Regions from separate parts of the Paenibacillus sp. FSL M8-0142 genome, predicted to be linked through region 2. Evidence: a T-box and tRNA genes for the amino acid it is inferred to sense, from the RefSeq annotation. Region 2 holds a T-box; the other holds one or more tRNA genes.
What was found. A T-box is a leader RNA that pairs with one kind of tRNA and senses whether it is charged. The one in region 2 lies ahead of ileS (isoleucine--tRNA ligase), so its partner is inferred to be a tRNA-Ile.

Region 1: it encodes a tRNA-Ile, which carries the amino acid that the T-box ahead of ileS (isoleucine--tRNA ligase) is inferred to sense. The anticodon was not compared.

The regions. Positions count from the first base shown of each region.
Region 1 covers NZ_CP152008.1:6,492,836-6,499,983, reverse strand. Annotated here, with positions in the region: gene dnaX (DNA polymerase III subunit gamma/tau) at 1-1,086, shown strand, start outside; gene NSQ46_RS29370 (YbaB/EbfC family nucleoid-associated protein) at 1,129-1,440, shown strand; gene recR (recombination mediator RecR) at 1,466-2,065, shown strand; gene NSQ46_RS29360 (DUF2508 family protein) at 2,405-2,695, shown strand; gene NSQ46_RS29355 (pro-sigmaK processing inhibitor BofA family protein) at 2,745-3,011, shown strand; rRNA gene NSQ46_RS29350 (16S ribosomal RNA) at 3,377-4,930, shown strand; rRNA gene rrf (5S ribosomal RNA) at 5,069-5,185, shown strand; tRNA gene NSQ46_RS29340 (tRNA-Ile) at 5,195-5,271, shown strand; tRNA gene NSQ46_RS29335 (tRNA-Ala) at 5,298-5,373, shown strand; rRNA gene NSQ46_RS29330 (23S ribosomal RNA) at 5,557-7,148, shown strand, end outside.
Region 2 covers NZ_CP152008.1:4,497,948-4,505,095, forward strand. Annotated here, with positions in the region: gene ileS (isoleucine--tRNA ligase) at 435-3,524, opposite strand; T-box leader at 3,590-3,869, opposite strand; gene NSQ46_RS20805 (DivIVA domain-containing protein) at 3,934-4,428, opposite strand; gene NSQ46_RS20810 (YlmH/Sll1252 family protein) at 4,601-5,383, opposite strand; gene NSQ46_RS20815 (YggT family protein) at 5,390-5,665, opposite strand; gene NSQ46_RS20820 (cell division protein SepF) at 5,674-6,120, opposite strand; gene NSQ46_RS20825 (YggS family pyridoxal phosphate-dependent enzyme) at 6,124-6,813, opposite strand; gene pgeF (peptidoglycan editing factor PgeF) at 6,822-7,148, opposite strand, start outside.

The DNA of each region.
Region 1 (7,148 bases), 2.0 Mb from region 2:
CGCGATGCGCTGAGCATCCTGGACCAGATCGCTTCCTTTACCGGCGGCACGGTATCCTATCAGCAGGTGCTGGACATGACGGGTGGCATCGCCTCCGAACAGTTCGGCCGATTGGCCGCAGCCCTGAAGCAGGGCGATGCGGGACTCGTGCTGCAGATCGTGGAGCAGTTCATGCAGGAAGGGAAGAGCGCTGACAAGTGCATGGAGAACCTTCTGTACTATTTCCGCGACCTGCTGATGATCAAGATGGTTCCGGATGCCGACAAGCTGACGGATCGTGTGCTGAATCCGGCGGAGTTTCAAGAGATGGCAGGCGCCTTTAGCCGTGAAGAGCTGTTTCAGATGATCGATACGCTGAACCGCTATCAGGGGGAGATGAAGTACGCTTCGCAGCCGCAGACGCTGTTTGAAGTCGCTCTGTTGAAGTTATCGGGCATCGCTCAATCGGCAGGAGCTTCGGCTCAGAGCTCCGCGCAAGCCGGCAGTGCTGCTGACGCGGGCGAGGTGGCCAAGCTGAAGCAGCAGGTTGCCGCGCTGGAGAAGAAGCTGGAGCGTGTCATGCAGAACGGAGTGCCTGCTGGTGCCGGACGTGAAGCTGCCAAGCCGGCAAGAACGCCAGCGCCGAAGGTAGCGTCCACCGCCAAAATACCGCAGCATATGGATCAGTATGTCGCTTCCCGAAGCAGTGAGGCCTTTACTGCCGTGCAGCGGCAGTGGCCGCAGATTTTGCAGAATGTTAAGGAAACGAAGGTTACGGTCCATGCTTGGCTGATGGATGGGGAGCCGGTCTCCGTATGGGAAGACAATGTGCTTGTCGGGTTTAAAAACAACATCCACCGCGAAACGACCGAGAAGCCGGCCAACAAGCAGGTGATCGAGAGTGTGCTGGAGTCTTGCCTCGGCAAGCCGTACAGGCTCGTTACGATGATGCTCCGGGACTGGAGTGAAGCGGTGGAGGGCGTAGGAAAGCCCCAGGCCGAAGAGCTGAAGCTGGAGCATGAAGAGGCCGGAGAGAACGGAGAAAAACCTTGGATTGATGAGGCGATCCAGCTTTTTGGTGAAGACCTCGTTGTCATAAAAGACTAGTACGCTTAATCGCGTGCACCCTATATGAAGGAGAGATGACTCATGAATAATATGAACCAAATGATGAAGCAGGTTAAGAAAATGCAGGAGCAAATGCTGAAGGCACAGGAAGAACTCGCCACGAAAAAGGTGGAAGGCACTTCCGGCGGCGGCGTTGTTACGGTAGAGGCTAACGGACATAAGCAAATTCTGTCCATTAACATCAAGCCGGAGGCCGTTGATCCTGATGATGTGGAAATGCTTCAGGACTTGGTATTGACCGCGGTGAACGATGCGCTTGCGAAAGCGGAAGAGCTGGCTAATGCAGACATGGGCAAATTCACAGGCGGCATGAAAATCCCGGGCTTGTTCTAATCTAACCTAGAAGGAGTAGTTACATTTGTACTATCCCGAACCGATCGCGAAGCTCATCGACGCCTTTACGCGACTGCCGGGTGTGGGGCCGAAGACGGCTGCCCGCCTGGCTTTTCACGTTTTGAATATGAAGGAAGACGATGTCATTGATTTTGCCAAAGCGCTGGTGAGCGTCAAGCGGAATTTGCATTACTGCTCGGTATGCTGCAACATTACGGATACGGATCCGTGCCGGGTATGCCAGGACAAGACGAGGGACGCATCCGTGATTTGCGTCGTGCAGGATGCGAAGGATCTAGTGGCTATGGAGCGCACGAAGGAGTTTGACGGTTACTATCATGTGCTGCATGGAGCGATATCGCCAATGGAGGGGATCGGGCCGGATGAAATCCGCTTGAAAGAACTTCTCACCCGGCTTAGCGATGAAAGGGTGAAGGAGCTGATTCTGGCAACGAACCCGAATATCGAGGGGGAAGCCACGGCGATGTATATATCGCGACTGGTTCGTCCTTTTGATATTAAAGTAACCCGGATCGCGCATGGGCTGCCTGTCGGCGGTGACTTGGAGTATGCGGATGAAGTGACGCTATCCAAGGCACTTGAGGGACGGCGCGAGTTGAATTGACCTCATACATTATTATTATGGCTGTCAGCCTGCAGGTTCATCCAAAATGTCATGGTGCCATTTAGCCTTAAATAGGCGGAAGCTGCAGAGCGTTAGTTACACATGCCAAATTAACGGGAGGGGTCCCTAAGGGGTCTCTCCCGTTGGATTGTTGCGATTTTAATACAGGCGGGTATCCGGTTTAAACCGGATGCTCGCTTTTTTTATGTAATTAGGCTGGTTACCGAAGATGGCTTGTTCAAGTGCTCGCAGGTTTATGTTCTAAGTTTGTCCTCCCCTTTATATGAATGTTACAGACGGTCTGATCAAGCTGTGACCAATAACGAAGGGGTGAGCCAGATGAGAGTATGGTGGAGACCAGCGAAGAAAGACGAACAGGAAGTATATATAACGGCTGAGGAGCAGGAGCGGATGTGGCATGTGTTTATGGACGTCCGCAAGTCCCAGATGGAATGGGAGCGGGCACATATGATGTTCCAGGAGGCGACAGGACAGGATCAGATTGATTACGCCATCTATATGCTGGAAGCGGCAGAACGGAAGTATCAGATGAATTTAAAACAGGCTAAGCAGTTGAATATTAACTCTGTATTTATGCAGAAGCTTGAACAGCAGCGGGGGAACGGGTAAAGGTAGGCGCAACCCGAGGATCGATTAAGAGGAAAGGAGTTGGACTTAGATGAAGCTGATTGTTCTAGCTGTGCTGTGCATATCATTACTGCTGCTCGTTTATATCATCTTTCGGAGGAAGCTCGGTTTTGGTTGGATGACGGTATTCGGTGCGCATCTGGCCTTGTCTGCACTAGGGATCTACGTCGTGAATTTCTCAGGGATCTTTACGGAAGTCTATATACCGCTGAATCCGATGACCATTGGTACGGTTATGATATTGGGGCTGCCGGGAGTTGCTCTGCTGATCGGATTAAAATTAACGATATTTGGGTAGTTGACGCGGCGCTCGAATCTATGATACATTAATGTTCGCCCGTTTGATTCGGGTTGCTAGCAGGGTGGATGGCAAGACAAAGATTGGTTATGAAATAATTCAAAAAAAGTCTTGACCAATAGCAAGCTAGTATGATATATTATAAAAGTCGCCGCTGAGATGCGGATGACGAAAAGAAACACTGATTGATCTTTGAAAACTGAACAACGAGTGAGTGAGGATTTTACTTGTAAAATCCATTGCGGCATCATTGGACAGGCTTCGGTTTGTCGGATGGTGAAGCATAAATGAGAATTGAACGAATTCTCGTCAGTTTTTCTAAATGAGCTTAATCGCTCTTTCAATCGATCATCCTCGGATGATCCTTATTGGAGAGTTTGATCCTGGCTCAGGACGAACGCTGGCGGCGTGCCTAATACATGCAAGTCGAGCGGACTAATGGTTTCCTTCGGGAAACCGTTGGTTAGCGGCGGACGGGTGAGTAACACGTAGGCAACCTGCCCTCAAGACTGGGATAACTACCGGAAACGGTAGCTAATACCGGATAATTAAATCTGCTGCATGGCAGAGTTATGAAAGGCGGAGCAATCTGTCACTTGAGGATGGGCCTGCGGCGCATTAGCTAGTTGGTGAGGTAACGGCTCACCAAGGCGACGATGCGTAGCCGACCTGAGAGGGTGAACGGCCACACTGGGACTGAGACACGGCCCAGACTCCTACGGGAGGCAGCAGTAGGGAATCTTCCGCAATGGGCGAAAGCCTGACGGAGCAACGCCGCGTGAGTGATGAAGGTTTTCGGATCGTAAAGCTCTGTTGCCAGGGAAGAACGTCTCATAGAGTAACTGCTATGAGAGTGACGGTACCTGAGAAGAAAGCCCCGGCTAACTACGTGCCAGCAGCCGCGGTAATACGTAGGGGGCAAGCGTTGTCCGGAATTATTGGGCGTAAAGCGCGCGCAGGCGGTTCTTTAAGTCTGGTGTTTAAACCCGAGGCTCAACTTCGGGACGCACTGGAAACTGGGGAACTTGAGTGCAGAAGAGGAGAGTGGAATTCCACGTGTAGCGGTGAAATGCGTAGATATGTGGAGGAACACCAGTGGCGAAGGCGACTCTCTGGGCTGTAACTGACGCTGAGGCGCGAAAGCGTGGGGAGCGAACAGGATTAGATACCCTGGTAGTCCACGCCGTAAACGATGAATGCTAGGTGTTAGGGGTTTCGATACCCTTGGTGCCGAAGTTAACACATTAAGCATTCCGCCTGGGGAGTACGGTCGCAAGACTGAAACTCAAAGGAATTGACGGGGACCCGCACAAGCAGTGGAGTATGTGGTTTAATTCGAAGCAACGCGAAGAACCTTACCAAGTCTTGACATCCCTCTGAATCCTCTAGAGATAGAGGCGGCCTTCGGGACAGAGGAGACAGGTGGTGCATGGTTGTCGTCAGCTCGTGTCGTGAGATGTTGGGTTAAGTCCCGCAACGAGCGCAACCCTTGATCTTAGTTGCCAGCACTTTGGGTGGGCACTCTAAGGTGACTGCCGGTGACAAACCGGAGGAAGGTGGGGATGACGTCAAATCATCATGCCCCTTATGACTTGGGCTACACACGTACTACAATGGCTGGTACAACGGGAAGCGAAGCCGCGAGGTGGAGCCAATCCTAAAAAGCCAGTCTCAGTTCGGATTGCAGGCTGCAACTCGCCTGCATGAAGTCGGAATTGCTAGTAATCGCGGATCAGCATGCCGCGGTGAATACGTTCCCGGGTCTTGTACACACCGCCCGTCACACCACGAGAGTTTACAACACCCGAAGTCGGTGGGGTAACCCGCAAGGGAGCCAGCCGCCGAAGGTGGGGTAGATGATTGGGGTGAAGTCGTAACAAGGTAGCCGTATCGGAAGGTGCGGCTGGATCACCTCCTTTCTATGGAGTACCTCGCTTCCGTAGCGAAGCGGTACAAATACGGTCAGCGCAAGCTGCCGGATAAATAGGCTTTACGAAGTAAAGTCAACCAACTCACTCGTTGGTCAGTTTTGAGAGGTCAATCCTTTCATACATACGTTTGGTGATGATGGCGGAAGGGTTCCACGCGTTCCCATACCGAACACGACCGTTAAGCCTTCCAGCGCCGATGGTACTTGGACCGAAGGGTCCCGGGAGAGTAGGACGTTGCCAAGCGTATGATATGGGCCCTTAGCTCAGCTGGTTAGAGCGCACCCCTGATAAGGGTGAGGTCGGTGGTTCGAGTCCACTAGGGCCCACCATAACAACTTTATATACTTCCTAATATGGGGCTATAGCTCAGCTGGGAGAGCGCCTGCCTTGCACGCAGGAGGTCAGGGGTTCGATCCCCCTTGGCTCCACCATATTTATTCTTAACGCTTCCATAAATTGCAGGTTGTACTGTGATGGAGGTTGTGGTAAGATAGTCTTCCGGTCGAAAGACTGGCATTGATCCTTGAAAACTAGATAACGAAACGAATTTGCGTTTTAGAAATATCCTTTTAGCTGAACTTGTGTCAAAACAAGTTTCAATAAAAGTAGCATAAGGTTAAGCTACTAAGAGCACACGGAGGATGCCTAGGCGCTAGGAGCCGATGAAGGACGTGGCGAACAACGATACTGCCTCGGGGAGCTGTAAGCAAGCTTCGATCCGGGGATGTCCGAATGGGGAAACCCAGCTGGTGTAATAGCCAGTTACCCGTATCTGAATACATAGGATGCGAGGAGGCATACCCAGGGAACTGAAACATCTAAGTACCTGGAGGAAGAGAAAACAAGAGTGATTCCGTCAGTAGCGGCGAGCGAACGCGGAACAGCCTAAACCAGAGAGCTTGCTCTCTGGGGTTGTGGGACGTCTCACATGGAGTTACAAAGGTTTAGATTAGACGAACAGGTCTGGAAAGGCCGGCCATAGAAGGTAAAAGCCCTGTAATCGAAAATGTGAACCCTCCGAGACGGATCCCGAGTAGTGCGGGGCACGTGAAACCCCGTATGAATCCAGCAGGACCATCTGCTAAGGCTAAATACTCCCTAGCGACCGATAGTGAAGCAGTACCGTGAGGGAAAGGTGAAAAGCACCCCGGAAGGGGAGTGAAATAGAACCTGAAACCGTGTGCTTACAAGAAGTCAGAGCCCGTTATAGGGGTGATGGCGTGCCTTTTGTAGAATGAACCGGCGAGTTACGTTCCCATGCAAGGTTAAGGCGAGAAGCCGTAGCCGCAGCGAAAGCGAGTCTGAATAGGGCGACTTAGTATGTGGACGTAGACCCGAAACCGTGTGATCTACCCCTGTCCAGGGTGAAGGTGCGGTAACACGCACTGGAGGCCCGAACCCACGTACGTTGAAAAGTGCGGGGATGAGGTGGGGGTAGCGGAGAAATTCCAATCGAACTCGGAGATAGCTGGTTCTCCCCGAAATAGCTTTAGGGCTAGCCTCGGAATTGAGAGTCGTGGAGGTAGAGCACTGATTGGGTGCGGGGCCCGCAAGGGTTACCAAGCTCAGTCAAACTCCGAATGCCATAGACTTATATCCGGGAGTCAGACAGTGAGTGCTAAGATCCATTGTCAAAAGGGAAACAGCCCAGACCATCAGCTAAGGTCCCCAAGTGTGTGTTAAGTGGGAAAGGATGTGGAGTTGCACAGACAACCAGGATGTTGGCTTAGAAGCAGCCACCATTTAAAGAGTGCGTAATAGCTCACTGGTCGAGTGACTCTGCGCCGAAAATGTAACGGGGCTAAACACACCACCGAAGCTATGGCTTGATGCTTGCATCAGGGGTAGGGGAGCGTTGTATGTAGGTTGAAGGTGTACCGTAAGGAGCGCTGGACAGCATACAAGTGAGAATGCCGGTATGAGTAACGAAAAGATCAGTGAGAATCTGATCCGCCGAAAGCCCAAGGTTTCCTGAGGAAGGCTCGTCCGCTCAGGGTAAGTCGGGACCTAAGGCGAGGCCGAAAGGCGTAGTCGAAGGACAACAGGTTGAAATTCCTGTACCACCGTAAACCGTTATGAACGATGGGGTGACGCAGGAGGGTAGTGACGCGGACTGATGGATGTCCGTCCAAGCAGTGAGGCTGATGTGTAGGCAAATCCGCACATCGTAAGGCTGGGCTGTGATGGGGAGTGAAAATTACAGTAG
Region 2 (7,148 bases):
TTTGGACCGAGCAAGTCCCTTTTAGGTACTTCTGGTGCGAAAACTGCCCTCTCTGGACCGAGCAAGTCCCTTTTAGGTACTTCTGGTGCGGAAACCGCCCTCTCTGACCGGAACAAGTCCCTTTTAGGTACTTCTGATACGGAAACCGCCCTCTCTGGACCAAACAAGTCCCTTTTAGGTACTTCTGGTGCGAACAATCGCTCACATTTGCCCAGTTCAGCCAATACAAGTTCTTTTAGGCTCCAATATAAAAAAGACCATGGAGGCCGCTTTGCCGCTCCATGGTCTTGTCGTTCTTATAAAGATTCGCGTTCAGGATTATAAGCTCTTGGCGATACTGCCCTGTCTTATTGATCCGAATTTAAGCAATCATCCCGAATTTCGTAATCATCCGGAATCTCGCAATCATCAGGACTTTCGCCTTCATACCGGATTTAAGCAATGGAAATCCCGATTGTCTTTCCACCGAGCTCAACCCGTTCCATATCGCCCGCTTTGCCGAAATGCAGCTCATTGACGAGCACATTCTCGCGCAGCACTTGTTCGAATGCCGTAATCGCCGCCTTCAGTTCCTCATCCGTATCCAGCGTCAGATTGACACGCTTCTCGATCGCGAGGTCCAGCTTCTTCCGGGTGTCTTGCACGGCCCGCACGACCTCGCGCACCCAGCCTTCCTGCTCAAGCTCAGGCGTAATGTCGGTGTTGAGGGCTACCGTCAATCCATAGCCGGACGCGGAAGCGAAGCCTTCCTTCGCTTTTTTCTCGATCAGCAGCTCTTCCGACGTAATCTGCAGCTCTTCCCCATCCGGCGAAGTGACGTTCACGCCGCCGTTCTGAACGACCGCACGCGTTTCATCGCTGCTCATGCCCTTCAGGAAGCCTTGCAGGAAGCCGACATTTTTACCGTACTTTTTGCCCGCCACCTTCAGGTTCATCTTCAAGGTAAAATCAACAAAGCCGCTGTCGCTCGTTTCCACGATGATTGACTTCACATTGATTTCGTCCCTGATGATCGCCTCATACCCGGCAAGATCAAATTGGCGATCCATCGAGATAATCAGCTCGGAGAGCGGTTGACGTGTCTTAATGCCGGTCTCGTTGCGGACATTGCGGGCAAGCTCGACGATCTGTCTTGCCGTCTCCATGTCCTGCTCGAGCGACTTGTCGATCAACGCTTCGTCCGCTTCAGGGAAGTCGGCCAAATGCACACTCTCTCCGCCGCCAAGGTTTACGAAAATATCCTCTGACAGCATCGGCGTAAACGGAGCCATCAGTTTGGCAACCGTCAGCAGCACATGGGTCAGCGTTCCGTAGGCGGCCAGCTTATCTTCACCGAGGCCGCTGCCCCAGAAGCGGTCCCGCGAACGACGGATATACCAGTTGCTCAGCTCATCGACAAACGCTTCGATCGCTTTCGCCGCATTCAAGAAGTCGTTCACCGACAGCCCTTTGTCCACGACTTGAATCAAGCTGTTCAGGCGGGACAGAATCCAGCGGTCGAGCTTGTTGTCCGAGCCCTTGAATGGATGCTCCGCCGGATTGTAGCCATCGATTCCGGCATACAACGTCAGGAAGGCATGGGTGTTCACAAGGGTATCGATGACCTTCGACTTGGCTTCCCCTACGATGCCCTTGGAGAAGCGTTTGCTGTTCCATGGCGCACTGTCGGCAAGCAGTGCCCAGCGGAACGCGTCGGTGCCGTATTCCTCGATGATTTCCCAAGGATCGATGACGTTTCCTTTGGATTTGGACATTTTTTGCCCGTTCTCGTCCAGGATATGCCCCGTAGCCATAACCGCCTTATATGGCGCCTTGCCCGTAAACAGCGTCGATACCGCGAGCAAGCTGTAGAACCAGCCCCGTGTCTGGTCAATCCCTTCGCAGATCATATCGGCAGGGAACTGCTGCGCGAATTTCTCATTATCCTCGAACGGAAAATGGTACTGCGCGAACGGCATCGATCCACTGTCAAACCAGACGTCGATCACTTCGGAGGTCCGTTCCATGACGCCGCCGTCGCAATGCGGGCATTTCACCTTGACTTCATCCACGTACGGCTTATGCAGCTCCAGATCCTCGGAGACCTCGCCTACCGCTTGGGCACGAAGCTCCGCGATGCTGTGCGGCGCAAATTGTCCGTCGCATGTTCCGCACACCCACACGTTCAGCGGCGTTCCCCAATACCGGTTCCGGCTGATATTCCAATCCACCAGATCCTCAAGGAACTTGCCAAAGCGGCCTTCGCGCACATGGCCAGGATACCAGGTCACCTCGTTGTTGTTCGCGATGAGCTGATCCTTGACCGCGGTCGTTTCGATAAACCAGCTTTCCATTGCATAGTAGAGCAGCGGCGATTTGCAGCGCCAGCAGAACGGATAGCTGTGCTCGTACTTCTCTTTGCTGTACAGCAGCCCCTTCTCCGAAAGGGTCTTCACGATGTCCAGATCGCAATCCTTCACGAAGCGTCCGGCAAAATCCGTGACCTCGTCCGTATACCGTCCCTGACCGTTTACGACGCTTACGAAGCTGATGCCGTTCTCACGGCATACGCGGTAGTCGTCTTCCCCGTGGGCCGGAGCCATGTGCACGATCCCCGTACCGCTTGCATCCGTAACAAACGATGCTCCGACAACGATATTCGCCTTTTCGGCCTTCACATAGGTGAAAGGAGGTGTATAAGATTGGCCGACCAGCTCGGAGCCTTGGAGCGTAGACAGGACGGTGTACTCGCCCTTCATGACGTCTTCCACCAGGTTTTTCGCCACGATGTAGATGCCGTCCTCCTGCTGGACACGTGCATATTCCATATTCGGGTTCACCGCAAGCGCGACGTGGGATGGCAGGGTCCATGGCGTCGTCGTCCATGCAAGGATGTACTCACCGCTGTCATGCAGCTTGAACTTCGCCGTTGCACTCAAATCCTTCACATCTTCATAGCCCTGGGCCACTTCGTGGGAGCTCAGCGTCGTCTGGCAGCAAGGGCAGTACGGGCTCACGCGGTGGCCGCGGTACAGCAGCCCCTTGTCATGAATCGTCGCCAAAATATTCCATACGCTCTCGATATAGTTGTTCTCCAGCGTAATGTAAGGGTGGTCCAGATCGGTCCAGTAGGCAATCGCTTCAGTCAGCTCGCGCCACTTATGCTCATATTCGAACACGCTGGCTTTACATTTCTTGATGAACGCCTCTACGCCGTAATTCTCGATCTCCTGCTTGCCGGAAATGCCAAGCTGCTTCTCAACGCCCAATTCAACCGGAAGCCCGTGCGTATCCCAGCCCGCTTTGCGGACAACATGGAAGCCCTTCATCGTTTGGTATCGGCCTACGAAATCCTTGATTACCCGGCCTAACACATGGCCGATATGCGGTGCACCGTTAGCTGTCGGCGGCCCTTCATAGAAAACATAGTTCGGCTTGCCCGCCCGGCGCTCGATCGACTTCTTGAACGTGTTCTCCTTATTCCATTTGTCGAGGATGCGAAGCTCTCTGGCCCGCGCCTTCTCTTTCACGTCTACTCTGTTCATTGCAGATCTTCCTTTCACTAATGTGAGTAAAGTTCCTCAAGGGAATAAAAAAAGGCCCTCATCCCGAAAGGGACGAGAACCTGTTCTCGCGCTACCACCCTAATTCCGCCCGCAAACCCAGCCGTGAACGACTGTCCCGGGCGACACCTCAATGTCCATGCCTATAACTACCGGCATGGTCCGATATAACGTTCGGCGGACGGCTCAGCTTACGCACGTTACGATCACGCTTCAGCTTCGCTTCTCCGGGATGATCTTCAGCCCAGGACTGACCGCCGACTCTCAGCAAATGCCGGCTCTCTGAAGGACAATTCCTCTGCCTACTGTTCCCATCAACAAATTTTCATCATAATCAAGAATATGATATTAGTTATAGACGACTTCAGGGGAAAAGTCAAGGCCGCCCCGCCTAGTACACCTCTTTAGGCTCCAGGCTCGGTTCGCGGCTTTCTAAGGTCTCCCATCCGTCCTGCTTCAGCAGCTCCAGCTGAGCCTCCACAAGAGAACGGAACCGGGTGCGGTAGATCGACGCCTGCTTCTTGAGCTCTTCTACTTCCAACGCAATTTTACGGGATTTTCCGAGCGCCTCGTTAATGATCCGGTCCGCGTTCTTCTCCGCTTCCTTCACGATAAGCTGCGCTTCCTTCTTCGCATTATTCTTTACCTCATCGGCAGCCTCTTGGGCTACGATGATTGTCTTGGACAAGGTTTCTTCGATGTTGGCGAAATGATCCAGCTTCTCCTGCATCGCCATCAGCTGATTTCCGAGCTCTTTATTCTCCCGAATGACGCTCTCGTAATCTTTAATGACCTGGTCCAAAAACTCGTTGACCTCGTCCTCATCATAACCGCGAATTCGACGGGCAAATTCTTTGTTATGTATATCAAGCGGTGTCAATGGCATGGTGTGCACCTCCTAAATATATGGGCCTCACAAGACGGTTTATCCGCTGTATAAGCCAGACCACCCGTCCATGAGGACAATAGCGGTCATTCTGATTTATCGGCAATTCATTCCGCATTTTGAATGTACGTCCTAAATGATTTCGACAAAAAAACGGCAATTCCTTCAAAGGTCAGACATATTTACCAACCTTGACACGGTACCGCCCTTTCTTCGTCAGGCCGCCGATCTCCAGTACGGCAAATCTGCCCATTCCCTGTATGGAGACGACATCGCCTTCTTTTAAATTGGTTGACGGATCCTCTTCTACCTTCCAGTTCACCCGGCACCGTCCGGCTTTGATCGGAACGACGATCTTCGTCCGGCTGATCCGGTGTGCATCGCTGGCAATGCCGTCGAGTCTAAGCGAGGATACCGTAATGTCCATCGTTTCAAGCTTCGTCTCGGCTGCCTGCAGCTTGTCCATCGGCAGAAGCTCAGTCATCACATGCACCCTGTGCACCTGGCTCAGGTTTAAGTTCAGGAAAGAGCCGATCTCCTCCGATACGACGGCATGGCATCCGCTTTCGATGACATGAATATCTCCAATTTTCGAACGCTTGATGCCGAGGCCGAGAATCGAGCCCATATAATCCCCGTGCTCGAGCTCCAGGAGCTTCTGATCTCCCGACGTGATGCTGAGCACCTTGATTTTGAAGTCTTCGCCGTCCAGCTCGCGGTAATCGGGCGCAATGATTGCGCGTACCCGCTCGGCATCCGCATAGCCGCCCTCAAAAGCGGCATGGACGTCAGGGTGCCGGTTCACAAGCGTCTCCAGAATGAAGCGTTGGCGAGGGTCGAGAAAGTCCGTCAGCTTCACCTCGTGATACTGTCCTGCGTTGGCGACCCATTCCCAGGCCCGGTCGACGAACTCGCGCTCGTCTTGGTGAAAATGCTCATAGATGCCCGGTTTCATCGTTCGTCACCTGCTAAGAAAGAATTCCAGAATAGCATAAACTCCCCGCTCGGCTAGCTGCAGGACGAATAATGCAATGATCGGGGAGATGTCGATCATGCCCATGATCGGCGGAATAAACCGGCGAAACGGGGACAGATACGGCTCCACGAGCTTGCCCAGGAGCTCCCCGACAAAGCTCTCCCTCACATTCGGAAGCCATGACATTAACACATAGATCAAAATCATATAAAAATAGATTTGGAACAGCGTACGTACAATTTGGAAAATTTCCACTGACAAAGTCTAGGTCACCTCATTCTCGTATAGTCATGCTCGTCTGCCAATATCTCCGAGATGGAGCCCTGGATTTCAACCGTATCCGGGGTGCACAGAAAAATATTGCCGCCTACCTTCGATATGCCTCCGCTCAGCGCGTACACCGTCCCGCTAAGAAAATCAATGATGCGCAGCGCTTGATCGTTGCGGACGCGCTGCAGGTTCACGACGACGGTCCGGAAGGATCGGAGATGGTCTGCAATCTCCTGTGCTTCATCATATGAACGAGGCTCGACTAATACTACCTTAACATTCTTCTGGGAATGGATGCTGACGATATTGCCGCCCTTTTGGCTTTTGCGCTGCTCGAACGGCGTCGGCTCCACCGGCTCGTCCTGTGCGGCAAGCACTTCACGCTCCACAACCTCTTCCTCATCCTGCAATCCCAAGAAATTCATAAACCGGTTCATCACGCCCATCCCTCACTCCTCCTCTTTCCCTACTAAAATCGAGCCGAGACGCACCCAGGTCGCCCCTTCCTCAACAGCCACTTCAAAATCGTTTGACATGCCCATAGACAATTCCGTCAACGGCTCCTTCGTCAGCGCCTGCCGATTCAGCTCATCTCTTAGTTGTCTTAAGCCGCGGAATACGGGACGCGTATGCTCCGCCAATGATTCATAGGGAGCCATTGTCATCAATCCGATGACCTTTACATGGGACAAATCCGCGATCCCCTTCAAGAAATCTGCCGCTTGCTCGGGAGGAAGGCCGTATTTCGATTCCTCGCCCGAGATATTCACCTGCATGAACGCAGATACCTGAAGATCCAGGGCTGCAGCCCTCTTGTTAAGCTCCTTCGCCAGCGATAAGCGGTCCAGTGAATGAATATATTGAAATTTATCGATCACGTCTTTGACCTTGTTCGTCTGGAGATGGCCGATAAAATGCCATGTACCGCGGTCTCCAAGGGCCTGCCATTTGTGCTGGGCATCCTGCCAGCGGTTCTCGCCGATATGCCGGAGCCCCTGATCCAGTACCGAAGCTGTCGTATCCAAGGAGACATACTTCGTTACGGCGATGACATTGACCTCACTCCGGTCCCGGCCGCTGCGCGCGCATGCCTCCGTGATTCGCTGTTCTACCTGATCGATACGTTCCTTCAAACTCAAGGGACGACTCACCTCTTTCTCATCCCGATCCAGCTTGCCATACGACCTGTCGTTCCCCCGTCCTTGCGATACGAGAAGAACAAGTCGTTATTACAGCTTGTACACCATGTTGTACATTCGATATGTTCCGCCAATATTCCTGCTTTAATCATAATGCGTCTGTTTATTTCTTTCAAGTTCAGCATGTATTTCCCGTTTCCCTTGTCGATATACATGGCAGATTGCGGGTTCTCCTCGGAATCCTGCGGCGACAGGAGCAGCTGTCTTACGCGCTCCATGACGCGATCATCGACCTCATAACAGCAGGCTCCAATCGAGGGGCCGATCGCAGCCCG